3 regions of the Comamonas resistens genome follow, and region 1 is predicted to be linked to each of the others. Evidence: predicted binding sites of a transcription regulator. Region 1 holds the regulator's gene; each other region holds the start of a gene.

Region 1 (10,124 bases):
GTCTGTCCCGTGGGTATCGACATCCGCAACGGGCTGCAGTACGAGTGCATTGGCTGCGGCTTGTGCATAGACGCCTGCAACTCCGTGATGGACAAGATGGAGTATCCACGCGGCCTGATCCGCCTGACCACGCAGAATGCCGTGTCCAAGGCATGGAAGCATGCGCAGATGATTCGCCGCATCTTCCGTCCGCGTGTGCTGATCTATACCTCGGTGCTGGTGGCACTCAGTGCCGCCATGATTGCCAGCCTGGCGATGCGTGAACCCGTGAAGGTGGACGTCATCCGTGACCGGGCGGCGCTGTCGCGCATCGTGGCCGGAGGCAAGCTGGAGAACGTTTACCGCCTGCAGATCATGAATGCCACGGAGACCGAGCAGAACTACCGCATCAGCGCCGTGGGCCTGGATCATCTGGAGGTGGCTTCCGAGCAGGAAGTGACCGTAGGCCCAGCGGAGACACGTGGCATTGCCGTGCGTCTGCAGATTCCCTATGGCTCGGCCGATCCTGGTTCGCACACCATCCATTTCAATCTGGATGCCGTGCAGGCCCAAGGTGGGCGCGTGTCCGAGAAGGCTGTTTTCCTGGTGCCGCGCTAGACGGCAAGGTTATCGACTATCCGCAACAATAGCTTGGCTGGCGCTGCGCATCTGGCGATGCGCCGCACTGGCAAAGTTCCACATTGAAAGAGATCCGCCATGTCGGCAACAACCCCAAGCGCAGCACGTGCGGCAAGCGCAGCCAAACCACAGCATCCCGAGGACGGCAAGCCTTGGTGGAAGTTCGCCCATGTCTGGCTGGTTCTGGCGGGCCCGGCCGTTGTGGTCGTCGCAGGCCTGGTCACGGCCTATATCGCCATGAGCAAGCCTGACCCCGTGATCGACCCCGATTACTATCGTCATGGCATCGAGATCAACCAGCGCATGAGCGAATCACAAAAAAGCCTGGCCCCGGCACTGACCGGGCGCAATCATGCGGCAACGCCTGCACAAGATCACCCTACAGATCGCTGATGCCGGGTTGCAGGGCACAGCACTCCATGAAAAAAGGCCGCCCAGCGGCCTTTTTTCATGGAGCATGCTCTGAAATTCAAAGCGCCTTGCGCAAGTAGAGTCTATGTTTTGCGTAACGACACCTATGAAGTGAAGATTTAATAGGCGCTGGCTGCTATCAATTAAAGAATTCCCGTGCCTGGGTTTCTCGGTGTTTGCCCGCAAGGGGCTGGTCAGTTCGGCCCGGCAATGTGCAGAATGTCCTCACCGCTCCCCGCAGCCCAAGGAGATTCGTGATGGACACTCAGCGCTGGATGTGGATTGCATGGCCCGCATTTTTGGCCGCCGCAGTCCTGGAAATGGTGGTTTTTGCCTTTGTTGACCCGATGGATGTGCACTGGATGGGGTCGCCACTGGAATGGTCGCGCAGCGCCGTCTATACGGCAGCATTCTTCGCCTTCTGGCTGGTCATGCTGCTTTGCAGTCTGATGACGCGCAGCCTGGCGCGCTCGGCGCAGGATTTGAACAACGGCATCGTCTCCGAGCCTTTGGCCGATTGACAAGCTTTCCAAAAGAACAAGGCCCGCTGTAAGCGGGCTTTGTTCTTTTGAGGGTTAGTAGATCAGCTCTGGCATTGCTGGCTGTTGACAATGCGCTTGAGCGCTTCGGTATCCAGAATGCGCAAGTGGCGCTGCTTGACTTCCACAATGCCTTCTTCGGCGAACTTGGAGAAGGTGCGGCTCACGGTCTCCAGCTTCAGGCCCAGATAGCTGCCGATTTCCTCCCGGGTCATGCGCAGCACCAGTTCCGACTTGGAGAAGCCGCGGGCAGCCAGGCGCTGCACCAGATTCAGCACAAAAGCGGCCAGGCGCTCTTCGGCGCGCATGCTGCCCAGCAGCAGCATCACGCCATGCTCGCGCACGATTTCGCGGCTCATGACCTTGTGCACATGGTTTTGCAGGGCCGTCACCTCGCGCGAGAGCTGCTCGAGCTTGTCAAAAGGCATGACGCAGACTTCGGCATCTTCCAGCGCCACGGCGTCGCAGGTGTGATGGTCGTTGACGATGCCGTCAAGGCCGATGATTTCACCGGCCATCTGAAAGCCGGTGACCTGGTCGCGACCGTCTTCGGTGGCCACGCAGGTCTTGAAGAAGCCGGTTCGGATGGCGTACAGCGAAGTGAATTCCTCGCCGTTGCGGAACAGCAGTCCGCCACGCTTGATCTTGCGGCGCGTGGCGACGATTTCGTCGATGCGCTCCATTTGCTCATCGTCCAGGCCCATGGGCATGCACAGTTCACGCAGATTGCAGTTGGAGCAGGATGCTTTGATGGTCTGAAGATTCATGGCTTGCAGCAGCGGTGCGGACGCACAGGGAGTGAGGCCGCGCCGTTCATTGACCTCTAGGTTGGTAATGAGATGGATCAAATTGTCGCAGCACTTGCCTTGTTATCCCTTGATGTGAATCAAGGACAAGGGGTTTGCCTTGGGGCACAGTGAAGACACTGATTCCAAAAACACGCGCTCGCTGCAACAAGACGGGCATCCGGTCAGGCTGAAGAGAAGCTCGATATCGGTGTCCTCTGCAGTGTGGGTGCACCCTGACTAAGAGCCATGACCGCAGTTACGCCCGAATTGCTAAGCCGTTTTGATATTCCGGGGCCTCGCTACACGTCGTTTCCAACAGCCGACCGTTTTGTTGAGGCTTTCGGCCCTGAGGACTATACCCTGGCACTGCAGCAGCGCAAGGCACATTCGGCTGCCCGCGCGCTGCCGCTGTCCCTTTATGTCCATGTGCCGTTCTGCGAGTCGCTGTGCTACTACTGCGCCTGCAACAAGATCATCACCAAGCATCACGAGAAAGCGGCGCAGTACCTCGACTATCTGCGCCGCGAAGTCGCCATGCATACCGAGCATTGCGGCAAGGGCCAGGTTGTCAGCCAGTTGCACCTGGGCGGCGGCACGCCCACGTTTTTCAACGACGACGAGCTGCGTGCCTTGATGGCGCTGATGCGCGAGCATTTCAAGCTGGACCCCGCGGGTGAATATTCGATTGAGGTGGACCCTCGCACCGTGAGCAACGAGCGTCTGCAGGCGCTGAAGGAAATGGGTTTCAACCGCCTGAGCTTTGGCGTGCAGGATTTCGATCCCGATGTGCAAAAAGCCGTGCATCGCGAGCAACCGGCACAGCAGGTCTTTGCCCTGGTGGAAAAAGCGCGCGAGCTGGGCTTTGTGTCCATCAATGTGGACCTGATCTATGGTCTGCCCAAGCAGACGCCTCAATCGTTTGCGCGTACGCTGGAGCAGGTCAATGCCTTGCGCCCTGACCGCATAGCGCTTTATGCCTATGCCCATCTGCCCGAGCGCTTCAAGCCACAGCGTCGCATTGAGTCTGCTGACCTGCCCATGGGGCAGGACAAGCTCAATATGCTCTCCAGCGCGATCGATGCATTCATGGACGGCGGCTATGTCTATGTGGGCATGGACCACTTTGCGCTGCCCGATGACTCTCTGGCCATTGCCAAGCGCCAGGGGCGTCTGCACCGCAATTTCCAGGGCTACAGTACCCAGCCTGACTGCGATCTGATTGCGCTTGGTGTCTCTGCAATCGGGAAAGTGGGGGCTACCTACAGCCAGAACGTCAAGACGCTGGAAGAGTATTACGACGCTCTGGACAGCGGCCAGTTGCCCGTGCAGCGCGGGTTGGCCTTGTCGCGCGACGACATGGTGCGCCGTGCTGTCATCATGGCGGTGATGTGCCAGGGCGCTGTGCTGTATGAGCCCATGGAACAGGCCTGGCTGATCAACTTCCGTGAATATTTCGCCCCGGAGATGAAGGCGCTGCAAGAGATGCAGGCCAACGGCTTGCTGGTGCTGGAGGAGGAAGGCTTCCATGTCACCGCGCTGGGCTGGTTCTTCGTGCGTGGAGTAGCCATGCTGTTTGATCGTTATTTACAGGCCGACAAGAACCGCACGCGGTTTTCACGCATCATCTAGCGCATGTTGTTTTCGCTGGTTTGGACTGCTTTGATCATGGGGCTCGTGGGTGGGCCCCATTGTCTTGTCATGTGTGCTGCTCCTTGCAGCGTGGTGACGTGCGGCAGTGCCGCCAGCCAGGCTCAGCAGATTGTTGTGCATGGTCTGCGCAAGCGCCAGTGGCTACGCAGCAGCCTGTTTCACCTGGGGCGTGTCGGTGGTTATGCCCTGCTGGGGGCCGTGGCTGCCGTGGCCATGGAAAGCCTTTCCTGGCTGACCAGTCAGACCACAGCATTGCAAAATCTCTGGGCTCTGATGCATGTAGTCGTCATGGCCTGGGGCCTGGCCATGGTGGTGCAGGCCCGCCAGCCGGTCTGGTTGGAGCGTGCCGGCCGTTCTGCCTGGGCCAAGGTTCAGCCCTGGGTCAGCGCACCAGGCGGCAGCCTGGCTGCGGGTTTTGCCTGGGCTCTCATGCCCTGTGGTCTGTTGTATTCGGCCGTGCTGGTGGCTGCGCTCAGCGGCGGTGCCTGGCAAGGTGGTTTGTCCATGGCTGCATTTGCGCTGGGCAGTGGCGTGTGGCTGGTGGGAGGGCCATGGCTGTGGCGTCTGAGCCAGAGCAAGGTGAATGTTCTGCGCGCGCAATGGGGTACGCGCATTGCAGGCCTGATGCTGATCGGCGTGGCAATATGGGCGTTGTGGATGGATTTGGTCTACAAACCGAGTCTTTGGTGCCGATAAGTCGGTCAGGGCGCAAAACTTCCGGTCTCTTTTGTTTGAAGGTTACGGAACTGCGCATAATGCAACATCTTGTATGACTCGCTCAAAGTGAATCGATTCGTCGCTATTGATATCGGACAGCTGCGCATAGGCATGTATGTTCATCTGGGTGTGGGCTGGCTCAGGCACCCGTTTCCCGTCAATAGCTTCAAGATCACGACCCAGGAGCAATTGAAGACCCTGCAGTCCCTGCAACTGGGTCATATCGAGTTCGATCCAGCGCGCAGCGATCCGGAGGTCACGGAAGAACCCGCGGCCGACAAGGTGGAGCCAGAAAATTTCCCGCAAACCTGTTCACTCGAGAATTGGCGCACGGCGATGCAGTCCGTGCAAAAGCGCTTCCAGTCCGCGCTTGCCTGTTTTGATGCCGTCCAGGCCATGGTGCCGGCAGACCTGCCCGCAGCGCGCTCGGGCAGCGATGAAATGGTTGGCGACTATGTGGTGCAGCTTGCCAGCGAGAGCGACATCAGCCTGCATCTGATGTTTGAGGGCGGCCGCAGCTCGGCCAGCGTGCATGGTCTGAACACCGCTGTGATGAGCTTGTTGCTGGGCAAGGCATTGGGCATGCGGGACCAGGCTCTGCAGGATCTGGGCGTGGCGGCTCTGCTGCATGATCTGGGGAAGATCCCGCTCCATATTCCTGCTTCGGATTGTGCCTTGAATCAAATGGCAGCAGGCACCGCCCAGCCCACCTTTCCCTATGTACACCATGTAGGTGAGTCCGTGGCGCTGACGCAGGCCATGGGTTACGCGCCTGCGGTCACCACGGCCATCGCCCAACATCATGAATGGGCCGATGGCAGCGGCTTTCCGCTGGGCCTTCTGGCGGCAGACATGGATATGGGAGGGCAGATACTGGGCCTGGTCAACAATTACGAAAGATTGTGCAATCCTCCAATGGCCCTGGCGGAAACCACGCCACATGAAGCCTTGGCCAGCCTGTATGGTCAATATCGTCATCGCTATGCACCAGAGGTGCTGCGTGCCTTGGTTCAGACACTGGGTGTTTATCCGCCAGGCTCGTGGGTGGAACTCTCGGATGGTAGCCAAGGCCTAGTGGTCTGCGTGAATACGCGGCAGGCTCTCAAGCCCTCGGTACTGGTCTACAAGCCCGAGGTTGCCCAGGACAGCCAGCAGGTGATCGATCTGGCGCAGCAGCTGGAGCTGGGTGTCCGGCGAGGCCTGCACAAGACACAGGTATTGCCCAAGGCTCTGGCAACCCTACAGCCCAACCAGCATTTATGCTATTTCTTTGATAGTTCGGCTGCAACCTCTGCAGAGAAGGTCATACCGTGACAGCGCAGCCGCTTGCCATCTCGCACTGCCTGGACAAGGCCCTGTTCACCGCCATGCTCGACGGGCTGCAAGAAGCCGTGTGGCTGTTGGATGCGCAAACACTGCGGGTCTTGCATGCCAACGCGGAAAGCATGGCATTGACAGGATATGAGGCGCAGACAGCGCTTGGCCTGCATGTAGATGTGTTGTGCGACACCCTGGTGCAGAAGACTTTCTGGCAGGATGCCAGCAACTGGCGCTACGGCGCACGTTTTCTCTCGCAGATTCTGCGCTCCGATGGCTTGTCGTGCGCCGTTGAAATGTCGGTGCGCTGGCTCGATGCTTCGCCGGCGATGCTGTTGCTGTCCATGCTGGACCGAAGTCAGCAACTGGCGCATGAGGTTGAGCTGGAGACATTGCTGGCCGAAATGCGTGCCACGCTGGAGTCCACCGCCGACGGCATTCTGGTTTGCGATTTGAAGGGCGGCATACGCGCCTTCAATCACCGCTTTGCCCAGCTGTGGCAACTGCCTTCGGAGCTGCTGACGCAGCGGGACGATGCGGCCATTTTCGCGTTCCTTGAGTCGCAGACCATCAGCAGCGGCAGCGAGTTCACCTTGTTGCAGGAGGCGCCCGACCTGTCTGCGCCGGAAATCACCGAAGTCCTGCAGCTGCGTCAGGGCCGCGTGATCGAGCGCCGCTCCGTGCCTCAGCTCAGCCGTGGCGTGGCCATTGGGCGTATCTATTCCTTCAGGGACATCACCGCAGAATCACTGGCTGCCAGTGAGCAGCGTCTGGCTGCACGTGTTTTCGAATCCAGCCTCGATGGCATCTTCATTGCCGATGAGATGGGCCGGATTGTGCAGATCAACCCGGCGGGACGCCGACTGCTGCAGGAGGCCCATGTGCTGGGGCAGTCTGCCTGCGAGTTGTTCGAGCCCGACGATGGGGAGGCGATGGATTTGCTGGCCCTGGCGCAGGTGCGCTGGGAGACAGGGGGGTTCTGGGAAGGCGATCTCTGGCTGCGAGCCGATGGCGACCGGCCGCGTTGCGCGGTCTGGCTGTCCTGGGTCCCATTGCGGGATGGCTATGGCTGCGTGGTGCAGAGCATTGGCTTTATCCGCGACATGACGCAGCAGCGCAGTGCGCAGAAAAAGATCGAAGAGCTGGCCTTCCATGATGCACTGACAGGCCTGCCCAATCGCCTGAGCCTGACCCATTATGTACAAGCCTGCATCGTCCAGGCTCAGCGCACGAACGAGAGCTTCAGCATCCTGTTTCTCGATCTGGATCGATTCAAGATCATCAACGACTCGCTGGGTCATGATTTTGGCGACCGTGTCTTGCGTCTGGTGGCCGAGCGGCTTGGCGGCTTGCTACGTCCCAACGATATGTTGTGTCGCCTTGGTGGTGATGAGTTCGTGCTCTATCTGCATGGCTGCAGTGGCGAGGATGCGGCCAAGGTGGCCGAGCGCATCCTGGAGAGCATGCGCCAGCCCTTCATGCTGGACGGGCTGGGCTTTTCCGTTCAGTGCAGCATTGGTGCGGCCCAGTTCCCTGCCGATGGTATGACCCTGGACGAATTGATTCGGCAGGCCGATATCGCCATGTACCGGGTCAAGGAGCGCGGGCGGGGAAATTTCAGCTTCTATCAGCCCCAGATGAGCACCGGCTTGCTTTCGCGCATGAAGCTGGAGCACGCCATGCGCCAGGCATTGGACAAGGGGCATATGGCGGTTTACTTCCAGCCGCAGGTGCATATCCAGTCGCAGCGCATTGTGGCGGCAGAAGCCCTGCTGCGTTGGACGGACCCCGATCTGGGCGTGGTGTCGCCGGCCGTTTTCATCCCGCTGGCTGAGGAGTCCGGCTATGTGGTGGCATTGGACGCCTGGGTGCTGGAGCAGTCCCTCAAAGAGGCTGCGCATTGGCTGGCTCAGGGAACGCCCGTGAAGGTATCGGTCAATGTCTCTGCGCTCGAGTTTCGTCAGCCTGACTTTGTCGAGCGGCTGGTGCAGGTGCTGCATGCCAGTGGCTTGCCGCCGCAGTGGCTGGAGCTGGAGCTGACCGAAAGCATTTTGCTGCAGGACGTGCAGGAAATGTCCATGCGTGTGCACCAGATTGCAGAGCTGGGTGTGGGCCTTGTGATCGACGACTTTGGCACCGGCTACTCCAATCTTTCCTATCTGAAAAAGCTGCCGATCTCCAAGATCAAGATCGATCAGAGTTTTGTGCGCGGCTTGCCCCATGAGGCCGAGGACAAGGCCATTGTGGGAGCCATCATCAGCATGGGGCAGGCACTGGGGCTGGAGACGGTGGCCGAAGGCGTCGAGACGCAGCAGCAGTGCACCTCCATTGCGCAGATGCGGGGTGATTATTACCAGGGCTATCTATGCTCTCCCGCTGTGCCTGCACCACAGTTTCGTGAACGCTTGCTGCAGCAAAGCGCGCAGCCTGGTCACTGGTCGCTGCCTGCAGATGGCGTACCGATATCGCCGCTCATACAAGGCCACACCGTTGACTGACAGAGCTGCCATGCATCCATCGTCTGTTTTGACGATGTGGGTGCTGGCCTGTATTGCAACAATTTCAGCTTATGCATCTGGCGGTCAATCGCGATAGGCAGCTGATCTCGCTTTATGGTCGTGCCACGGCGCAGCTCATGGTGGGCGTGGTGATTCTGGATCAGAACGGCATGCTCATAGAGAGCAACTCCGCAGCCACCAATATTCTCAATAGTGCAGATGGCTTGCGGGTCAAGGCCGGTGCGCTGGAGACGGCCTACGCCAACCAACGACAACCGCAAACTGCAGCGTCTGATCCGCGATGCACCAGAGTATCCGCAGGACCTGCCTCGCAGCATGACGGAAGGTATGTCTGTGGGGCGTCAGTCGGGCCAGCTCAATTGGGGGGCAGAGCACCTCATCCGATGAGTGGACGGAGGGCAAACAACGTCCCTGCGTGGCCGTATTTGTGCGCGATACCACGGGGCGGCCTGACCCATCCGTCAAGCTGGCCCAGCAACTGTTTGAACTCACGCCCGCCGAGACATCATTGGCCATTCAGCTGGCCAATGGCCTGTCGTTCGACGAGGCGGCTCAGGCGCTCAGTATCCGCCTCAACACGGCGCGCGCGCATCTGCGTTCGATCTTCTCCAAGACGGGTGTGAGGCGCCAGACCGAACTGGTACGCCTGTTTCTCAATAGCGTGGCCTGGCTGGGCAGCCATTGAGAGCAGCAAGTGCCACTCATTACTCGCGCTCCGTCGCAAGCCGCTGTCTTTGACGCGAGCACTGCAGTGCGGTTCTGGCGGGTGGCGAAGGCGAAGTGTGATCGCGAATAAAAAAGCCCGCTGATGCGGGCTTGGGAAAGCGATCGAAGCTGCTGTGATGTGTCAGTCGGATGCGGTCAGCAGCTTTTCAAGGAATGTGGTGTCTGCAAATGCCACCGGCTCGTCATCCTGAACCGGGGGTTCAGGTGGGCGAGGGCAACCTATCGTTGGGTTCATCTGACGCGAGACGATCACGCTCAATAGGTGATGTACCAAGCCCGTGCTCAATGAGCATTGGTTCAAGGAAATATAAAAACCGGCAGATTTGCAGACGAGGCTATTTTAACGGGGATTGCCCAAGCTGTGACTTGCAAAACAGCTTTGTCTCAAGGTTTTCAGGCTTTGACAGTTTTCACAAAAGACGTGTGTCATTTTCCAGGGCCTGGTCCAGACGCAGCACGAGTTGTTCCGCCAGTTCCTGCTGGCGCTGCTGCTCTGCCAGCTCAGCCTCGCTGGCTTCGGCGGCTGGCTCGTGTTGCTGGGTCTGATCTTCGTCCTGCGCATGGCTTTGCTGAGGCAGCTGTGCATCGCGGTCCAGCACATCGAATGCCATGTTCAGCGCTGCCAGCACGGCCACGCGCTCGCGCGAGCGCACCTTGCCAGAGTCGCGCACACGAATCATGGCTTCATCGACGCGGCGGACGGCCTCCATCACGCGTTCTTCTTGACCATCGGGGCAGGTCAGCACATAGCTTTGCTGCATGATTTGCACATCGATCTGCTTCATGGGCATCTGTGACTGGGTCTGGAGTTGGAAGGTGACTGCGTCACTCTCCCTGGT
Region 2 (10,124 bases), 2.6 Mb from region 1:
AGGCCGATAGTGGATGGAACGTTTTAGGAGAATAGAATGAGAGTTTCGGCTTCGGTCAAGAAAATCTGCCGTAACTGCAAGATCATCCGCCGCAAAGGTGTCGTGCGCGTGATCTGCACTGACCAGCGCCACAAGCAGCGCCAAGGTTGATTGAAAGCATTAGAGGACTAATATGGCACGTATTGCTGGCATTAACATCCCGCCGCACAAGCATGCTGAAATCGGCCTGACCGCCATCTATGGCATCGGTCGCACTACAGCTCGCAAGATCTGCGAAGCATGCGGTATCGAGTATTCCAAGAAGGTCAAGGACCTGACGGACGCTGATCTGGAAAAGATCCGTGACTTCCTGAATCCCATGACTCTGGAAGGTGACCTGCGTCGCGAAACCACCATGAACATCAAGCGTTTGATGGACATCGGTTGCTATCGTGGTTTCCGTCATCGTCGCGGCCTGCCCATGCGCGGTCAACGTACCCGCACGAATGCTCGCACTCGTAAGGGTCCGCGCAAGGGTGCAGCGGCTCTGAAGAAATAAGGGATTGAGAGATCACTATGGCTAAGGCACAAAACAACGCTGCAGCACGCGTTCGCAAGAAAGTTCGCAAGAACATTTCCGACGGCATCGCTCACGTTCACGCTTCGTTCAACAACACGATCATCACGATCACCGACCGTCAAGGCAACGCTCTGTCGTGGGCTTCGTCGGGTGGCCAGGGCTTCAAGGGTTCGCGTAAGTCGACTCCTTTTGCAGCTCAGGTTGCTTCGGAAGTGGCCGGTCGTGCTGCTATCGAACAGGGCATCAAGAACCTGGACGTCGAAATCAAGGGTCCCGGTCCTGGCCGTGAATCCTCGGTTCGCGCCCTGGGTGCTCTGGGCATCCGTATCACTTCCATCTCGGACGTGACTCCGGTTCCCCACAACGGCTGCCGCCCTCAAAAGCGCCGTCGTATCTAATCTTTATCAAGACCACCGCCGCCCAGGTGCATTAGCATCGCGGGCGGCTCCCGTGTTTGCGCACGGTAGATGACACAAAGGAAATCAAGTGGCACGTTATATCGGCCCCAAGGCCAAGCTCTCCCGCCGTGAAGGCACCGATCTGTTCCTGAAGAGCGCCCGTCGCTCCATCGCTGACAAGGCAAAGTTTGACACCAAGCCTGGTCAGCATGGCCGCACTTCCGGTCAGCGCACTTCCGACTACGGTCTGCAACTGCGTGAAAAGCAGAAGGTCAAGCGCATGTACGGCGTGCTGGAGAAGCAATTCCGCCGCTACTTCGAAGCTGCCGATCGCAAGCGCGGCAACACCGGTGCCAACCTGCTGTCCCTGTTGGAATCGCGTCTGGACAACGTGGTGTACCGCATGGGCTTCGGCTCCACTCGAGCTGAAGCACGCCAGCTGGTGTCGCACAAGGCCATCACCGTGAACGGTCAAGCTGTGAACATTCCTTCCTACTCCGTGAAGGAAGGCGACGTGGTTGCCGTGCGTGAAAAGTCCAAGAAGCAAGCTCGTATCGTCGAAGCTCTGCAACTGGCTTCTCAAGTGGGCTTCCCCGCATGGGTGGAAGTGGCTGCTGACAAGGCAGAAGGCACTTTCAAGAAGTCTCCTGACCGCGACGAATTCGCAGCTGACATCAACGAATCCCTGATCGTTGAGTTGTACTCGCGTTAATCCTTAGCAGCGACATTTCTGTAAACCGTTCCCACGGCGCGAGGCATCGCGCCGTGGGTGCTTCACCAGCCTTACCGGTGTAACGAGCCGGGGGTATTGAGAGGAAGTCTGCATGCAAACGAATTTGCTGAAGCCCAAGACAATCAATGTCGAACAGCTTGGTCACAACCGTGCCAAGGTGGTTCTGGAGCCGTTTGAGCGTGGCTACGGTCATACGCTGGGCAATGCCCTGCGCCGTGTTCTGCTCTCCTCCATGGTGGGTTACGCAGCGACTGAAGTGACGATTGCTGGAGTGCTGCATGAGTACTCCTCCATCGACGGTGTCCAGGAAGATGTGACCAACATCCTGCTGAATCTCAAGGGTGTGGTGTTCAAGCTGCACAACCGTGACGAAGTCACCTTGAGCCTGCGCAAGGATGGCGAAGGTGTTGTCACTGCTCGTGACATTCAGACCCCCCACGACGTAGAAATCGTCAACCCTGATCACGTGATTGCCCATCTGTCGCAAGGCGGCAAGCTGGACATGCAGATCAAGGTGGAAAAGGGCCGTGGCTATGTGCCCGGCAACGTGCGCCGCTATGGTGACGAGTCGACCAAGTCGATCGGCCGTATCGTGCTCGACGCTTCGTTCTCGCCCGTCAAGCGCGTGAGCTACGCTGTCGAATCCGCACGTGTGGAACAGCGTACCGACCTGGACAAGCTGGTCCTGGAAATCGAAACCAACGGTGCCATCACCGCTGAAGATGCAGTGCGTGCTTCCGCCAAGATCCTGGTGGAACAGCTGGCCGTGTTCGCCCAGCTGGACGGCGGCGATATCGCCAGCGTGTTCGACGCTCCTGCCGGTGGCCGTGGCGCTGCTACGTCCTTCGATCCCATCCTGCTGCGTCCCGTGGACGAGCTCGAGCTCACCGTGCGTTCTGCCAACTGCCTCAAGGCAGAGAACATTTACTACATCGGTGACCTCATCCAGCGTACCGAAAACGAGCTGCTCAAGACGCCTAACCTGGGCCGCAAGTCGCTCAACGAGATCAAGGAAGTCCTGGCTTCCCGCGGTCTGACGCTGGGCATGAAGCTCGAAAACTGGCCACCCGCTGGCCTGGAAAAGCGTTAATTGCTATAATAGCGAGCTCTACTTGAGCCAGATGGCTTGGGTGAAGTCTCAAAGTGCCTCGGGCAGTACCTGATACGGCTGCCTGATTTAATTTAGAAAAGATCTCCGGATAAAAACGGGGAGCAAAGGAAAAGCACCATGCGTCACGGCAACGGCCTCCGCAAACTGAACCGCACTTCTGCACACCGCAAGGCAATGCTGCAGAACATGATGAATTCGCTGATCGAACACGAAGCCATCAAGACCACCGTCCCCAAGGCCAAGGAACTGCGCCGCGTGATCGAGCCCATGATCACTCTGGCCAAGGTTGACACCGTGGCTAACCGCCGCCTGGCTTTTGACCGCCTGCGTGACCGCGACAGCGTGACCAAGCTGTTCAACGTGCTGGGTCCCCGCAACGCTCAGCGTCCCGGCGGCTACACACGTATCCTGAAGATGGGCTTCCGCGTGGGCGACAACGCTCCCATGGCCTATGTGGAACTGGTTGAGCGCGCTGAAGAAGCCGCTGCAGCAGCTGAATAAGCCTGCTATAATTTGGAAATGCCGCGCGATGGAGCAGTCTGGTAGCTCGTTGGGCTCATAACCCAAAGGTCGGAGGTTCAAATCCTTCTCGCGCAACCAAATTGAAAAGGTCACGACGATGTCGTGACCTTTTTTTTGCCCTGCCGCATGGCGGCAGATCGCGGAGCCCATCCTCAGCCGGCCATGCGACCGAGCTGCGTGCCGATGCGGTGGCGCAGGTGCTCGCGCACCCGATTGGCGATCACATTGGCGATCTCCGGGCTCAGTCCCTCGCTGATATGCAGCACCTCGGTGTAGTGCAGATACAGCAGGCCGCGCAGCGTCCGGAACGCGGCCTCGTGCTCGGCGCCGCAGACGCCGGCATCGTTGGCCAGCACCCGTTCGATGGCGCCGGGGTCGAGCAGTGCGACCTTGCAGATGGCGGCTTGGCGCACGATCTCCAGGTCGATCTCCTCGAGACGACTTTCCCACTCATGAGGCAAGAAGCGGTTGGCTGGCATGTAGGCTGTTTCTCCTGTTCACTCCATGGGCATGCGGGCGTTGCATGTCCGACGCCGAGATACTGGCATGCGCACGCACGTGGCTGCGGGTTTTGCTGGCGGGCTCTTGATGCTGGTCAAACTTTGGTGGCGCAAGAATCGGCGCGGAGACCGAGTCATGCGGCACTGCATCATGATGTCCGTCATGCGGCGCAGCCAGCAATGCCCGTGCAGGCTTCTTGGCTTTTGGCCCGGGCATGCTCCCGTCCTGGCGTCGCAGTGGCAAAGAAAAGGACTTACATGCTCGAGAAAATCGCCTCGCTGTTCCGCTACTTCAAATCGGCCGTGCCGTTCCGTCTGCTGCCCGCGCTGATCGCCACCCTGGTGCTGATCGGTCTGCTGCTGACGCCGGTGCCCGCAGGGTTGGATCCCAAGGCCTGGCAACTGGTGGCTATTTTCCTGACCACCATCGTGGCCATCATCCTCAAGGTCATGCCCATAGGCGTGATGGCCTTGATGGCCATCGTCATCGTCTCGCTGTCCCAGGTCACCTCCACCTCCTCCAAGGGGGCGATCACCGATGCGCTGAGCAGCTTCGCGAATCCGCTGATCTGGCTGATCGTGGTGGCCGTTCTCATCTCGCGCGGCCTCAAGAAGACGGGGCTGGGCAGCCGCATCGGCCTAATGTTCATCGCGCTGCTGGGCAAGCGCACCCTAGGCATAGGCTACGGTCTGGCGATCTGCGAACTGGTGCTCGCGCCGTTCACGCCCAGCAATACGGCGCGCGGCGGCGGCATCGTGCATCCGATCATGAAGTCCATCGCCAATGCCTTCGAATCGGACCCGGCCAAGGGCACGCAGGGCAAGGTCGGCACCTACCTGGCCCTGGTCAATTACCATGCCAACCCCATCACCTCGGCCATGTTTCTGACCGCCACCGCGCCCAACCCACTGGTCGTGGATCTGGTGGCCAAGGCCACGGGCCAGTCCCTGCACCTGAGCTGGACCAACTGGGCGCTGTACATGCTGCTGCCGGGTCTGCTGTGCCTGCTGCTGATGCCGCTGGCCGTCTATCTGCTGTCGCCGCCCGAGCTCAAGGCCACGCCCAATGCCGTGGAATACGCGCGTGCCGAGATGGCCCGCATGGGGCCGCTGTCGGGCAAGGAGCGGGTGATGCTCGGGACCTTCGGCATGATGCTGTTGCTCTGGGCCAATGTGCCGCAAATGCTGTTCGGCCCGGCGTTCACGCTGGATCCGACCGTGGTGGCCTTTCTGGGGCTGTTCACCCTGATCATCACCGGCACCATCGACTGGGATGATGTGCTGTCCGAGAAAAGCGCCTGGGACACCCTGATCTGGTTCGGCGCCCTGGTTATGCTGGCCGAGCAGCTCAACAAGCTGGGCGTTGTCGCCTGGTTTGCCGAGGGCATGAAGAACGCCATCGTCGCCAGCGGCTTGGGCTGGCTGTCCGTGGCGGCTATCCTGGTCGGTGTGTTTGTGTTCTCACACTATCTGTTCGCCAGCACCACGGCCCATATCAGCGCCATGATGCTGGCCTTTCTGACCGTTGGGGCGCAACTGATACCTGCCGACTATGTCGTTCCCTTCATGCTGATGATGACGGCGGGCTCGGCGATCATGATGACGCTGACGCACTACGCGACCGGCACCTCGCCCATCATCTTCGGCAGCGGCTATGTCACGCTGGGCAACTGGTGGCGCGTGGGTGCGGCCATGTGCGTGCTCGAGTTGCTGGTGTTTGCCGTGGTCGGCAGCGGCTGGTGGAAGCTGCTGGGCCTGTGGTGAGGAGGTTCGCATGAGAGTTGCCGTCTTCAGTGCCCGCCGCTACGACCAGTCCCTGCTCACCGAGGCCAATCACGCAAATCCCGCGGCGGGCCATGAGCTGCTCTTCATCCAGGACCGGCTCACGGCCGAGACTGCGGCGCTGGCGCGCGGCTGCGCGGCCGTCTGTGTCTTCGTCAACGACTGCGTGGATGCCGAGGTGCTGCAACTGCTGGCGGACCAGGGCACGCGCCTGGTGGCCACGCGCTCCACGGGCTACAACCATATCGATGCAGCTGCGGCAGGACGGCTGGGCGTGGCCGTGGTGCGCGTGAGCGACTATTCGCCGCACTCGGTGGCCGAGTTTGCCGTGGGCCTGCTGCTGGCCGTCAACCGCAAGATCGCGCGTGCCAGCATGCGCACGCGCGAGGGAAATTTCGAGCTTGACGGCCTGATGGGCTTCGATCTGCACGGCAAGACCGTGGGCGTGATCGGCACTGGGAAGATCGGCAGCCTCTTCGCGCGCATCATGCTTGGCTTCGGCTGCACGGTGCTGGGCCATGACAAGTACCCCGATCCGGCCTTCGAGCAGCAGGGCGGACGCTACGTGCCGGTGCGCGAGCTGCTGGCCGGCTCGGACGTGATCTCGCTGCACTGCCCCTTGACCGAGGAGACGCATCACATCGTCGATGCCGCCTCGCTGTCCCACATAAAGCGCGGCGCCATCCTCGTCAACACCAGCCGCGGCGGCCTGGTGGACACCGAAGCGGCGGTGCAGGCGCTCAAGAGCGGCCAGCTCGGCGGCCTGGCCATCGATGTCTACGAGCAGGAGGCCAGCCTGTTCTTCCAGGACCTGTCGTCCACCATCATCACGGACGACGTGATCCAGCGCCTGGTGTCCTTTCCCAATGTCATCGTCACCGGCCACCAGGCTTTTTTCACCGTGGAGGCCATAGGTCAGATCATGGCGGCCACGGTGGACAGCATCACGGATTTCGAGCGCGGCGCGCCGCTGCTCAACCGTGTGCCCGGCAACTGAGCTGGGCGGCCCGGGACTGCAGCAAGGGCTTTTACCGCAGCCTGTGCATGGGTATTGGGCCGAATCATCGGGCGGGCACGGGCGGAATTCGGCAACGCTAGAATGGCGTCCCTTTGCCGATTTACAGCCCACAGCAGGTGGGCATTTTTGTTACCGCCGCCAGTGCTGTGCCACCTCCCATGACGACTGCTTTTTCCCCCGCCACACTGGGCATAGATTTCGGAACCTCCAACTCGGCGGCCGCCTATCGCATGCCGGGCGCACCCGCGCGCCTGCTGCCGCTGGAAGGCGTCGCCACCGGCATGCCCACGGCGCTGTTCTTCAATACCGAAGAGCACAGCACGCATTTCGGCCGCGATGCCATGCAGCAGTATCTGGCGGGCGAGGAAGGGCGTCTGATGCGTTCCCTCAAAAGCCTGCTGGGCAGCAGCCTTTTGCTGGAAAAGACCGCGGTGCACGAGCAGCTCGTCAGCTACCAGGACATCATCGCGATCTTTCTCAAGCGCGTGGCCGATCAGGCACGCCAGGCGCTGGACGGACGTCTGCCCGAGCGCGTGGTGCTCGGGCGTCCCGTGCATTTTGTCGACGAGCACCCGCAGCGAGACCGTCAGGCGCAGGATGCCCTGGCCGCTGCGGCGCGCGCCGCGGGCCTGGGTGAAGTCAGCTTCCAGCTGGAGCCGATTGCCGCGGCACTGGATTACGAACAGCGCCTGAGCGAGGAAAAGCTGGTGCTGGTCGTCGACATCGGCGGCGGCACTTCGGACTTCACCGTGGTGCGCCTGGGGCCGCAGCAGGCCGGACATGCCGATCGCAGTCAGGATATTCTGGCCACCACGGGCGTGCATATCGGCGGCACGGACTTTGACCACCGTTTGAATGTGGCCCAGGTCATGCCCTTGCTGGGCTACAAGCACATCGGTCCCAGCGGGCGCGAGGTGCCCAGCAGCGTGTTCTTCGATCTTTCCACCTGGCATCTGATCCAGTGGCTGTACACGGCCAAATCGCTGGCGTCGGCGCGCAATCTCAAGAACGACTACAGCGACCTGCAACTGCACCAGCGCCTGATGAAGGTGCTGGAATGGCGCGAAGGCCACCGTCTCGCCGATGCGGTGGAGCAGGCCAAGATCGCTGCCTCGCAAAGCCATGCGGCAGCCGGCATCGCCCTGGGCTGGCTAGAAGACGGCTTGCCCGCGGAAATTTCTCCGCAGGTCCTGGAGGAGCAGTTGCAGGCCCTGCTGCAGCAGGTGGTGGAATGCGCCCAGGACTGCGTTCACCAGGCCGGTGTGGATGCGCCGGATGCGATCTATCTGACCGGCGGCTCGTCGGCCCTGCGCACGCTGCGCGATGCCTTGCGCACGGCGTTTCCCGCCACGCCGCAGGTCGAAGGCGATCTGTTTGGCGGCGTGGCCACCGGCCTGGCTTACGCCTGATATCAAAAAGTGAGCTGATAGCGCTTTGTATATAAGCGCTATCGGTCATTTTGATGCTTATTCGCCTTCGGCGGCCCGCTTGAGTTCCAGCGCCCGGTCGTAGAGCGTGTTGCGACTGGCTCCAGTGATTTCGGCGGCCAGCTTCACGGCCGTCTTGGTCGGCAACTCGGCCAGCAGCAGCTTGAGCACGCGCTCGGCCTCGCCCGATTCCTGCTGCACCGCCACAGGGTGCAGCACGATGGCAAACTCGCCCTTGACGCGCTGCGGCGAGGCCTGCAGCCAGGCCGCGAGTTCGCTGGCTGGCATGGTGGCGATGTCTTCGAACTGCTTGGTGATCTCGCGCGCCAGCGTGACGCGACGCTCGCCAAGCAGGGCCAGGGCCTGGGCCAGTTCGATGATGCGGTGTGGCGCTTCGAGCAGCACGGTGCAGCGCGGCTGATCGGCAAGTTTTTGCACGGCGGCCAGGCGTTCGGCATTCTTGGTGGGCAGAAAGCCGGCGAACAGAAAACCGCTTTCGCCCTGAGCGGGGGGTATGGCGCCAGCCACGCTGATGGCCGAGGTCACGCTGCTGGCTCCGGGCAAAGGAATGCTGCGCAAGCCCACTTCCTGCAACGCGGCGCACAGGCGCGCGCCGGGATCGCTGACGCCAGGCGTGCCGGCATCGCTGACATAGGCGATGCGCTGGCCTTGCTGCAGGCGTGCGATGACCTGCTGGGCCGCTTCGGCCTCGTTATGCTGGTGCACGGCCAGCAACTGGCTGCCCGGGCGCTCCAGACCATAGCTGCGCAGCATGCCCTGGGTGTGGCGCGTGTCTTCGCAGGCAATGCAGTCCACGAGCTGCAGCACATGCAGGGCGCGCAGGCCGATGTCGGCCAGATTGCCGATGGGCGTCGCCACCACATACAGGGCTCCCTGCGGATAATGCTGGGAAGCGGCCGCATCCCGTGCGGCCGTCAGTGCAGAGGCGAAAGAGGTAGTCAATGGATTTCCTTGGAAAGCGGCCCAAGCCGGCGCAAAGCACAACCACACGCGGCCAGCAGGCCGAGGATGCTGCGCTGGCTTACCTGCAGAGGCAGGGCTTGAGGCTGATTGAGCGCAATTATCGAACGGCGGGCCGTGGTGGCGGTGAAATCGATCTGATCCTGCGTGACCGCGACGGGTCTTTGGTGTTTGTGGAGGTGCGCAGTCGTAACACCGGACGCTATGGTGGCGCGGGTGGCAGCATCGGCACCACCAAGCAGGGGCGCATCGTGCTGGCGGCCCGCCATTACCTGGCGCGCCTTGCAGCGCCGCCGCCTTGCCGGTTTGATGTGGTGTTGCTGGAGGGGGCCGAGCTGCAATGGCTCAAGGCTGCTTTCGATGCACAGTGAATGTTGGCTGCAACATAGATGCGCAAATAACTCTTAGCTACCAAAGAGATAACAGCACGCAGGTATCATCGGGCCTCCATGCTAGAGCAACGAATTCAACAGCATTTCATCGACAGTGCCGACCTGAAGTATCAGGCCGCCCAGGCGCTGAGCCAACCCATCGCTTCCGCTGTGCAGGCCATGCTGGCCTGTGTCACCGGTGGCGGCAAGGTGCTGGCTTGCGGCGCCGGCGTTTCGGCCAGCGATGCCCAATTATTTGCATCCCTGTGCGTCACAGGTTTCGAGCGCGATCGTCCCGAACTGGCGGCTCTGGCCCTGAGCTCGGATGGCGGTCTGCTGGGAACCGTGGGCGCCACGGGGTCCGGTGGCAACGCCACGCAATATCTGGCACGGCAGATTCGGGCACTGGGCCAGCCCGGTGACCTGCTTTTGCTGATGTCCGTCAGCGGCAACGATGTGGTGATGCAGGAAGCCCTGGAAGCCGCCCATGAGCGCGACATGATGGCCGTGGTGCTGACAGGGCGCACCGGCGGCAATCTGGCGGCTCATGTGCGCGAGACCGATGTGCTGATCTGCGTGCCTCATGACCGTGCAGCGCGCGTGCGCGAGACCCATACCCTGATTCTTCACTGTCTGGCGGACGGTGTGGATTCGCAATTGCTTGGTGACCAGGAGATGCCTTTATGAAATTGCAGTGGACCCGCGCGGCATGTGCCGCATTG
Region 3 (10,124 bases), 1.5 Mb from region 1:
CCTCGGAAACCGCCTTTTCGACCTCGACCTGGGGCCAGCCACGCTGGCCTTCGCGAGTGCATCCACCCCGCAAGACCAACGCGACATGGATCGCGTGCTGCTGGATGCCGGCACACCGGGCTTCGCCGGTGCCTGGTTGCGCCATCGCGGCCTCGATTGGGCTGCCGACCTGTTGCCGTCCTCACCGGCAGCAGCGTCCTTCCTCGCTTCTCAACGACCGGAGGTTTCACCATGAAGACCCAACCCCGTTTGCTGTCCGTCTCGCTCGCCGCCGTGCTGTCGGTATCGCTGCTGGCCTCACAGCCTGCATCCGCGCTGACGGTGTTCGACCCGTCCAACTTCGTGCAGAACACGCTGACCGCCGTGCGCACGCTGGAGCAGATCAACAACCAGATCAACCAACTCCAGAACGAAGCCCAGATGCTGATGAACCAGGCGCGTAATCTGGCGAATCTGGACTTCAACGTCGTCAATCGCTTGCGTTCGACACTGGCGACCACCGAGCGGCTGATCGCCGAGGCTCGCGGCCTGGCCTACGACGTGCAGAGCATGGATGCCACCTTCGCCCGGCTGTACCCGGAGCAGTACGCCGCGACCGTCAGCGGCGACCAGATGCTGCGCGACGCGCAGGAACGCTGGAAGAACACCTTGAACGGCCTGCATACCGCGATGCGGATGCAGGCGCAGGTGTCGCAGAACCTGGCGCAAGACGAAAGCGCGCTGTCCGATCTGGTCAGCCAGAGCCAGTCCGCCACCGGCGCGCTGCAAGCCATGCAGGCGACCAACCAGCTTCTGGCCTTGCAGGCCAAGCAGTCCATCCAGGCGCAGCAGCTCCAGATCACGCAGGAACGCGCCGCCGCGCTGGAACTGGCACGCCAGGCGGCGGCTGTCGAACGTGGTCGTGAAGTGACGCGCCGCTTCCTGGGGGAAGGCACGCCTTACACGCCGCAGCGCGTGGATTTCTACGGCAACTGACGGAGTGCCGCCATGAACGACGTGACGGTCATCGACCGCTTCCTCGCTACCTTCTCGCGCTACATCGACTCGGGCTTTGGGCTGCTGCAGGGAGAAGTCGCGTTCCTTACCGCCACGCTGATCGTCATCGACATGACGATTGCCGGGCTGTACTGGGCGATGAGCCACGCCACCGGCCAGGGCGATGATGTGATCGCCAAGCTGCTGCGCAAGGTGCTTTACGTCGGCGCCTTCGCCTACATCATCAACAACTTCAACTGGCTGGCCAGCATCGTCTTCCGCTCGTTCGCGGGCCTGGGCCTGACGGCCAGCGGTTCGACGATGAGCATGGCCGAATTCCTGCAACCGGGACGCCTCGCCAAGACCGGCATCGACGCGGCAGCGCCGATCCTTGAGCAGATCAGCGATATGGCGGGCTTCCCCGAAGTGTTCGTGAACATGACGCCCATCGTGGTCATGTTCCTGGCTTGGGCGGTGGTGATCCTGTGCTTCTTCGTGCTGGCGATCCAGCTTTTCATCACGCTGGTCGAGTTCAAGCTGACCACGCTCGCGGGCTTCGTGTTGGTGCCGTTCGCGCTGTGGAACAAGACCAGCTTTCTTGCCGAAAAGGTGCTGGGCAACGTGGTGTCGTCGGGCATCAAGGTGTTGGTGCTGGCCGTCATCGTCGGCATCGGCTCGGGCCTGTTCGCCGAGTTCCAGGTACATCCCGCCGAGCCGTCCATCGACCATGCGGTGGTCATCATGCTGGCCTCGCTCACGCTGCTGGCCTTGGGGATCTTCGGCCCTGGCATTGCCACCGGGCTGGTATCCGGTGCACCGCAGCTTGGCGCAGGCGCGATGGCCGGTGCTGCTGTGGCTGCAGCAGGCGCGGCGGTGGCCGTAGGTGCTGCGGCAACTGGCGTGGGCGGTGCCGTGATGGCCGGGGCTCGCATGGCACCGGCTGCCGCCAAGCTCGCCGGGGCTGGCGTGCGGTCCGCGACCTCGGCGGCTGGCAGCGCGAAGTCGGCTTTCCAGGCCGGTTCTACCGCTGCGGGCGGCGGGGCCAAGGGTGCAGTGGCAGGGCTAGGCAATGTCGCCAAGGGCGGCGCACAGGCGGCAGGCCAACGCTCAGGTGCTGGTATCAAGGCAGCGGCGGCCAAGGCTGCCGCGCCATTCAAAGCAGGCTGGCAAGGCTCCGGCACCGATGGCGGTTCAGGCAGTGGTGCCGCCAGTTCCGGGCAGGCCACCACAGGCGATGCCGATGGTGACACGGCCAACGCGCAGAAGCAGGAACAACCCGGCTGGGCCAAGCGCCTGCAACGCCGCCAACAACTCACCCAGGCCACCACCACGGCCGCGCACACGCTGCGCGGTGGCGATGGCGGCGGCTCGGGCCAAGGCCCGAGCCTGCGGGATTCCGATAACTGACTTTCAAGGAAAACTCCATGCGATTCAAACGACCGCAGGTGCGCTATGCCGATACGCCGCAGCCTGCCACCCCGTATCAAGCCGCTGCCCAGGTCTGGGACGAGCGCATCGGCTCGGCCCGCGTGCAGGCCAAGAACTGGCGGCTGATGGCCTTCGGCTGCCTGGCGCTCGCGCTGCTGATGGCCGGTGGCCTGGTGTGGCGCTCGGCCCAGTCCATCGTCACGCCCTATGTCATCGAGGTGGATCAGTCCGGCCAGGTGCGCACCGTGGGCGAAGCGGCCACGCCGTACCGGCCCACCGATGCGCAGACGGCGCACCACATCGCGCGCTTCGTGACGCTGGTGCGCTCGCTGTCCATCGACCCCATCGTCGTGCGCCAGAACTGGCTCGATGCCTATGACTACACCACCGACCGGGGCGCGGCGGTGCTCAACGACTACGCGCGGGTGAATGACCCGTTCGCCCGCATCGGCAAGGAGTCGGTGACGGTGCAGATCACCAGTGTGGTTCGCGCCAGCGATGCGTCGTTCAACGTGCGCTGGACGGAACGCCGTTACGTCAATGGTGCGGCTGCCGGGCTGGAGCGATGGACGGCGGTGGTGTCCATCGTGCAGCAGACCCCGCGCACCGAAGAACGCCTGCGCCGCAACCCGCTGGGCATCTACGTCAATGGCCTGTCGTGGAGCCGTGAACTGGATTCTTCTGAAGGAGCCAAACCATGAATGCACGTTTCCGTAGAACCGTATTGCCGGAGATCCTGCTGGCATCGACTGTCCTGTTTGCGGGCTGCGCCACGCAGGGCAAACCGCCGCTGGTGATCTCGCTCGATGAGCCGGTGCAGGCGCAGCCATTGCCCGAGCCGCCCAAGCCCATCGAAGTCGTGGCTGTGCCCGAACCGTTGGCATTGCCCGCGCAGTTGAAGCCGCTGCCGGACGTTGATGCGGCCCCGGTGGCACCGGAGCCCGCCGACGAGAAAGTGCGCGTCTCCCGCGCCAATGCCGAAGCACGGATCGCACCGACCCGCGAGGGCTACGTCAATGCGATCCAGGTCTGGCCCTTCACCGATGGCGCGCTGTACCAAGTCTATGCGTCCGTGGGCCGCGTGACGGTGATCGCGCTCCAGCCCGGCGAGGAACTGGTGACGGTCGCTGCGGGCGATACCGTGCGCTGGATCGTGGGTGACACCTCCAGCGGCAGCGGGGTCGATCTGCGTGTCAATGTGTTGGTCAAGCCTATCCGTTCCGGGTTGAAGACCAATCTGGTCATCACCACCAGCCGCAGAACGTACCTGCTGGAACTGACCTCGACCGACAAGGCATGGATGGCGTCGGTGTCCTGGGACTATCCCAAGGATCGGATGCTGGCGTTGCAGCGCCAGGCGCAAGCCGCCAACGCTGCCGCGCCGGTTGATGCGGGTCTGTCGTTGGAGAACATCCGCTTTCGCTATGCAATCAGCGGCAGCAATCCGCCGTGGAAGCCGCTGCGTGCCTTCGATGATGGCGAGAAGGTTTATATCCAGTTCCCGGCAGGCATCGCCCAAGGCGAGCTGCCGCCGCTGTTCGTCATTGGCGCGCAGGGCGACGGGCAACTGGTGAATTACCGCTTCCGCTCGCCGTACTACATCGTGGATCGCCTGTTCGGTGCGGCCGAACTGCGTCTGGGGGCCGACAAGGGCGACGTGGTGCGCATCGAGCGCACGGATGGCATCGCCGGGAGGAACTGAGCATGAGCCAGGACGACATTCCCGACCTTGCCACGCCGCAGGCGGACAAGGTGGCACCCGAGGCGGTGGCGCTGCGCGCCCAACCACGCCCGGTTACGCGCCTGAACCGGCGCACGCTGGCCATCCTCGCCGGCGGCCTGTCGGTTGGCGTGATGGGTGCGCTGATCTGGTCGCTGCAACCGCAGCAACGCGGTGCAGGCGAATCCACGGAGCTGTACAACGTGGATCGCGTCTCGCGCTCAGAAGGCCTCGACCAACTTCCTACCGACTATTCCAAGTTGCCAGCGCTGCCGCCCGATGTGCCGGAGCTGGGGCCACCGCTGCCGGGTGATCTGGGGCCAGCCATCGTCAATTCGCAGCAGCCGGTCGCCGCCACTTATGCCGCGCCAGGCTACGACCCCAACGATGCGCTACGCAAGGAAGCAGAAGCGGCTGCGGCTTCATCGGTATTCTTCCGCACTGGCGCTCCGCAGGCTGCGCCCGTGGCGCAGTCGCAGGTCGCTACCGCGCCGGGCTTCGCCGCCAATGCCGCCTTCGATCCGCTGGCCGCTGGCCCGGCCTCGACGGCGGCCCAGCCTGCTGATCCGACTGCCGTGCAGAACCGGCAAGACCAGAAAGAGGCGTTTCTGACTGGCGGCTCTGCGGAAACCCGTAACTCCGGCAACCTGCAAATGCCTGCATCGCCATATCAGGTCATGGCTGGAACGGTCATTGCCGGGGCACTGGTCACGGGCATCAAGTCCGACCTGCCGGGCGACGTGATCGCCACGGTGACGGAGCCGATCTACGACACGGCCACTGGCAAGTTCCTATTGATCCCGCAGGGTTCGCGCATCCTGGGCAAGTACAACAGCCAGGTCAGCTATGGGCAGAGCCGCGTGCAGGTGGTGTGGAACCGCATCATCCTGCCCGATACGTCATCGCTGACGCTCGACAACTTGGTCGGCACCGACCCAGCAGGGTATGCGGGTCTGGAAGACGACGTGGACTGGCATTGGGATCGGATCTTTGCCGGTGCCGTGCTGACCACGCTGCTGGGCGTCGGTGCCGAACTGGCCGCACCCGAGAATCGCCAGGACGGTGATCGCGTCATCATCGCCGGGCGCGACAGCCTGCAGGACACCGTGAACCAGGTCGGCCAGGAAGTGACCCGGCGCAACCTCAACATCCAACCCACGCTGACCAGCCGCCCCGGCTTGTCGGTACGCATCATCGTCAACCGCGATCTGGTGCTGCGACCCTATCAGCCGCTGTTCTTCAACAAGGGGACTTCACGATGAGCACGACCAGGAAACTGCGGCTGGGGCCGTTGCCCAAGACAGAGAACGTCAAGCTGACCTTCGCATGCCCAGCCAGCCTGAAAGCCGACCTCGACCGCTACGCCGCGCTGCACGCGCAGGCGTATGGCGAGACGGTCGATGCAGTGACGCTGATCCCGCACATGCTGGAGGCGTTCATGGCGGGGGATCGGGGATTCAGGAAGCTGGCTAAGTAGAGGCAACAAAAACCTGAACGGAATTCTATAATGTCAATTCTTGGATAGAAATAGACATTCAGCCTATCCTAAAGCCTTAGGGCTGCAAGTGTTTTCTACCGAATGAGCGCGTTGAGATTGCCGTGCCTTAGGATGACTGGCGATGCCCTGCACTAAGTCGTCTATTGGTAGTTTGGTTTTTTAATCCAACATTATCGGAAAATTATGGCTATCACATACACGGCAGAGAAGAATGAAGAATGGAACGCCTTTAAGGTGAATGGTGGATCCATAACATTTGAAATTGACCGCACAGACATCTCGCACGATGCAGCGTTTGAAACTCTGGCTTCTTTGCAATCGAAGCTGAGAACAGGATTTGAAATCCCTCCAACTTCACTGATCGAGACACCTGAACTTCAAGCACTTATCCAGCTCCATGGCTCAGAATGGGACTGCATCCTCTGTCGCATTTACCTTGCTGGAGGAAAGGTCGTTTATCGTCAACTGGAGAACGGCAAGTACGAGGCTGTCTGCACCGTTTCCGCAGCATAACAAGTAATTTAGGCCGCAGCTGCCTCGTGGCGCGGATCAATTCAAGAGTTGGGAGTGCTGCCCTGAGTCCAGGGTCATGCCGGGTTTGCATATTCGATCAAAACCAACTTTTCGGTCTCCGTCAGTTTTTTAATGAGGTTTTCGCTGCGCTCCTTAATATCTTGCTTCAGGTACGCGGAAACCTCTGCAAGGCATCGGAGTAAATCCATAGTCAAGGCAAGATGGTAGTGCCTTGTGTGTTGTGCACCATCTACGTCGATAGCGATGCCCCCCTGGTTATCGACAAAATAGGAGATCCGGTGACGATCGTGCTCTAGCTCCTTATGGGCATACTGCTTGTTTCTGAGATTGTCGAATTTCTCGTGTGCGACCTTTAGATCTTCATTGCCCTTGAATACACGCAAATAATCGAGCTTGGAGCGCCCATCCCCTCCGGCAAACATTTGAATATATCCAACAACTATGCCGGAGAATAAAACTTCAAGGCTCTGCCACAGTTTCGGACTCAAAAACGCCAGTACGTACATTTTTCCAGAACGCCCCACCATTCCCCATATGGCCTCCCGATCCATGTCGAGTTGGGTTGGAGGAGGGGCATCCTTGAGAATTTCCTCAAAACTCGCAAGGAGATCCGGTGGAATTGGCAATTTCTGCTTAGGAGCGGAATGGGGTTCAATTATTTCCGCGATCGCCTGGAGTGACTGCATCAGTTGATGCACCTGATAGCTCTGCTCAATCCTGTCTTCCAGCGACTTGATTTTTCCCTGAAGACTCTTGTCACCAACGAAAGCTTCATGGTTTTTAGGAAACAGCTTGCTCATTGATTGCGCCACTCTGTCCTCGCATCAGATCCTGATGAATATCGAAAAATCAGAAAATTCTACTGTACGATAGCATCTCTTTGGTATACGCGAATCCGGGCAGCACGGAATTGGGGCATTCGTCGCCATAGCACGCCCCGACTTGCTTTCCCAAGGCTCTCATGTGGCTCCCAGCCCACAACGCCGAATCCCCTGCAAGCGGCACAAAACAGAGCTAACTTATTGCCCCGTATATGGTTTCAAGCCCCGCGCGACTTGCACTAAGGACTTGACGCCGGCCCTTTTTTGTGCCATCAGCGCTCTTGATGTTGCTCAAGTACATCAGACATCAAGGGTTAACCCTTGTGAATTGCACTTGGATTTGATGCCAGTCAATGTCGTCCAAGTCCTTCAATTGGCTTTTGCCGCAGCCGCCATGATGATTGTCAAAAAAAGAGTAAGATTATTTTAATTTCAGTAAATACTGAAAATTGAGAAATTCAGATCAATGCCTTCCTCTTCCTCCGCAAGTACTCAGACCGCCATGGAAACGGCATCAGCCGCCATGGCGGTGGATGTGCGCCGCCCGAGCGCAGGGGCTTTGTGGCAGATGACGGCTGCATTGATCTGGTTGCCTCAGGCCGCGTTGCTGGCCTGGGCCGTGCAGCGCATGGCGGATGGATTAGGTGTGGTGCAGATCTGGCCCATGGCTGCTGGCGTGTTGCTGCTGGGCTTGCTGCGTGCCTGGCTGGACGGGCATGGCGGCTGGTTGGCCAATCGCGCTGCGCGTGAACAACTGAGCCAGTTGCGTGCCCAGGTGGTGCGGGCCCTGGGCCAGGCTTCGCCGCTGGACAAGGCGCGCGTCGCTTCGGGCCAGGCGGCCAGCGCGGTGGTCGAGCAGGCCGAGTCCATCGTGCCCTGGCTGGCGCGCTATCAAAGCGCCATGTGGCGCGTGCGTATTCTGCCGCTGGCCATCGTGGCTGTTGTGGCCAGTCAGTCCTGGGTGGCAGCTTTGATCCTGATAGTTGCGGCGCCGCTGATTCCCTTGTTCATGGCCATTGTGGGCTGGCGCGCCAAGGCCGCCAGCGAAGAGCAGATGTTGCAGCTGGGCGAAATGAATGCGTTTCTGCTGGATAGGCTGCGCGGCCTGAGCACGCTGCGGGCCTTGCAGGCCGTGGACATGACGGGGCAGCGCCTGCGCGAGCATGCCGAAGGCCTGCGCGCCCGCACCATGCGCGTGCTGCGCATTGCCTTTTTGTCCTCTGCCGTGCTGGAGCTGTTCTCTGCATTGGGTGTGGCCATGGTTGCCGTCTATATCGGTTTTCACCTGTTGGGCACCTTGCAGTTCGGTGCCTGGGGCGGCAAGCTCAGCCTGGGTCAGGCCATGTTTGTGCTGCTGCTGGCTCCTGCCTTCTTTGAACCGCTGCGCGAGCTGTCTGCAGTCTGGCATGACCGCGCAGCGGGTGAAGCTGCCTTGCAGACTTTGAAGAATATGCAATCTCAGTCTGTCGCCATTGTGGGGGCAGGAGTGCTACTGAAAGATGAGTGCACAGCGCTTTGCCAGCCTGTTCAATTGCGTGTTGTCGATCTGATGGTGCAGGCACCCGGTGCTCAAAGCCCGCTGGCTCCCTTGTCCCTGAGCGTGGCGTCTGGCGAGCATGTGGCGCTGTGGAGCCCCAGCGGTAGCGGCAAGTCGCTGCTGCTGGCACAGATTGCAGGCCTGCTGCCGGTTCAGCAAGGCCGTATCGAGCTCGATGGCGAAGTCCTCGATGAGGGCAGCGCGGCCCGGCTGCGCTGCCGCATGGGCTGGATGGGCCAGCAGACCCATGTGTTTTCAGGCTCGGTGCCGCGCAATATCGGACTGGGGCGCGACAAGGTATCTGCAGCGCAGATCGCTGCGGCCACGCAGCAAGCTCATCTGGACGAGGCCCTGGTTTCGCGTGCCGGCATGAGCCTGGGCGAAGGGGGCGCGGGCCTGTCAGGCGGCGAAGTTGTGCGACTGGCCTTGGCCCGGCTGGCGGTCCGGGAAGAGGCCGGGCTGCTGCTGGTCGATGAGCCCACGGCCCACCTGGATCCTGTGACAGCGGCCCAGATTGCACAGGCACTTCGGCGGATGGCCAAAGGGCGCACCTTGCTGGTAGCCACGCATGATGCACAGCTGGCAGCCGCCATGGATCGCGTGATCGAGCTGCCTGTCCTGCCGCTTCGGCCATTGCAGGCAGAGGAGCCGTCAGCATGAGCCGGCAACATGTCTCCATGCGCCAGCTGCTGAGTGAGCTCGGGCAGATGGCACCGCGCAAGCTCTGGCTGGGCGGTGCCGCGCTGGCATCGCTGACCGTGCTCATGGGCATGGCCCTGCTGGGGCTGTCGGGTTGGTTCATTACGGCCACTGCGCTGGCGGGGCTGCTGCCCGCGACAGCACTGGTGTTTGACGTCTTCATGCCTTCGGCAGGCATTCGCCTGCTGGCCGTGGGACGCACGGGCGCGCGCTATGCCGAACGCATGGTCACGCACGATGCCACGCTGGCGGTGCTGGCCGCATTGCGCCAGAAGCTTTTTCTCCATTGGGCTCGCCCGCAGGCGGCGCGCCTGCTGCTGCAACGCCCGGTGCGCCTGCTGCAGCGGCTGACATCCGATGTGGATGCGCTGGACAACCTGTATCTGCGGCTGCTGGTGCCTGCGGTGTCAGCCCTGGGGGCGGCCTTGCTATTGGCCCTGGCCTATGGGGTGATGCGCTGGTGGCTGGGCTTGATTGCGCTGGCATGGCTGCTGCTGGCGGGCTGGGGCATAGCGCTGTGGCATGGCTTGCGCAGCCGCAAGGCAGCCGTGCGCCGAGCCATGGTGCTGGAGACCATGCGTGCGCAGACCGTGGACCTGGTGGCAGGGCAGGCCGAGCTGCTGATGGCAGGCCAGTTGCAAAGCCAGATGCAGCAGGTTTTGCGCAGCGATGCGCGTGCAGCCGATGCCGATGCCCAGCTCTATCGTACGGAAGCCGCTGCAACCAAGGCCTATGGCGCGGTATCTGCTATTACTTTGAGTGCATCGGTTTTGCTGATGGCCTGGCTGGTAGAGCAGGGCTGGGCCGATATTCCGGTTGCGGCGCTGGGCATTTTGCTGGCACTATCGGCGCTGGAGCCGTTTGCAGCCCTGCGCCGAGGCGCTGAACAGGCTGGGCGTACCTGGCTGGCGA

Evidence for each region. Region 1 encodes FNR, which switches genes on or off when oxygen is low (the NO sensors DNR and NnrR bind a similar motif). Its sites were predicted from a motif close to TTGATNNNNATCAA; they were not measured.
Region 2: a site for FNR is predicted at 3,909-3,922, ahead of QMY55_RS21790 (DASS family sodium-coupled anion symporter). Genes of this name have one in related genera too.
Region 3: a site for FNR is predicted at 7,317-7,330, ahead of cydD (thiol reductant ABC exporter subunit CydD). Genes of this name have one in related genera too.

Annotation. Positions count from the first base shown of each region.
Region 1 is NZ_CP125947.1:2,115,966-2,126,089, forward strand. Features, by position in the region: gene ccoG (cytochrome c oxidase accessory protein CcoG) at 1-597, shown strand, start outside; gene QMY55_RS09920 (FixH family protein) at 697-1,011, shown strand; gene QMY55_RS09925 (hypothetical protein) at 1,287-1,550, shown strand; gene fnr (fumarate/nitrate reduction transcriptional regulator Fnr) at 1,613-2,335, opposite strand; gene hemN (oxygen-independent coproporphyrinogen III oxidase) at 2,603-3,985, shown strand; gene QMY55_RS09940 (sulfite exporter TauE/SafE family protein) at 3,989-4,702, shown strand; gene QMY55_RS09945 (HD-GYP domain-containing protein) at 4,790-6,037, shown strand; gene QMY55_RS09950 (sensor domain-containing protein) at 6,091-8,538, shown strand; partial or broken gene QMY55_RS09955 (helix-turn-helix transcriptional regulator) at 8,613-9,244, shown strand; gene QMY55_RS09960 (cell division protein ZapA) at 9,696-10,070, opposite strand; gene QMY55_RS09965 (DUF904 domain-containing protein) at 10,111-10,124, opposite strand, start outside.
Region 2 is NZ_CP125947.1:4,688,879-4,699,002, reverse strand. Features, by position in the region: gene rpmJ (50S ribosomal protein L36) at 37-150, shown strand; gene rpsM (30S ribosomal protein S13) at 173-538, shown strand; gene rpsK (30S ribosomal protein S11) at 556-957, shown strand; gene rpsD (30S ribosomal protein S4) at 1,046-1,669, shown strand; gene QMY55_RS21810 (DNA-directed RNA polymerase subunit alpha) at 1,782-2,780, shown strand; gene rplQ (50S ribosomal protein L17) at 2,919-3,302, shown strand; tRNA gene QMY55_RS21800 (tRNA-Met) at 3,325-3,401, shown strand; gene QMY55_RS21795 (hypothetical protein) at 3,476-3,802, opposite strand; gene QMY55_RS21790 (DASS family sodium-coupled anion symporter) at 4,082-5,587, shown strand; gene QMY55_RS21785 (2-hydroxyacid dehydrogenase) at 5,598-6,602, shown strand; gene QMY55_RS21780 (Hsp70 family protein) at 6,782-8,032, shown strand; gene rsmI (16S rRNA (cytidine(1402)-2'-O)-methyltransferase) at 8,090-9,013, opposite strand; gene QMY55_RS21770 (YraN family protein) at 9,013-9,402, shown strand; gene QMY55_RS21765 (SIS domain-containing protein) at 9,481-10,089, shown strand; gene QMY55_RS21760 (BON domain-containing protein) at 10,086-10,124, shown strand, end outside.
Region 3 is NZ_CP125947.1:3,623,352-3,633,475, reverse strand. Features, by position in the region: gene trbE (conjugal transfer protein TrbE) at 1-235, shown strand, start outside; gene trbJ (P-type conjugative transfer protein TrbJ) at 232-975, shown strand; gene trbL (P-type conjugative transfer protein TrbL) at 988-2,382, shown strand; gene trbF (conjugal transfer protein TrbF) at 2,400-3,104, shown strand; gene trbG (P-type conjugative transfer protein TrbG) at 3,101-4,105, shown strand; gene QMY55_RS16855 (TrbI/VirB10 family protein) at 4,108-5,385, shown strand; gene QMY55_RS16850 (DUF2274 domain-containing protein) at 5,382-5,600, shown strand; gene QMY55_RS16845 (hypothetical protein) at 5,805-6,134, shown strand; gene QMY55_RS16840 (hypothetical protein) at 6,209-6,955, opposite strand; gene cydD (thiol reductant ABC exporter subunit CydD) at 7,479-9,173, shown strand; gene QMY55_RS16830 (amino acid ABC transporter ATP-binding/permease protein) at 9,170-10,124, shown strand, end outside.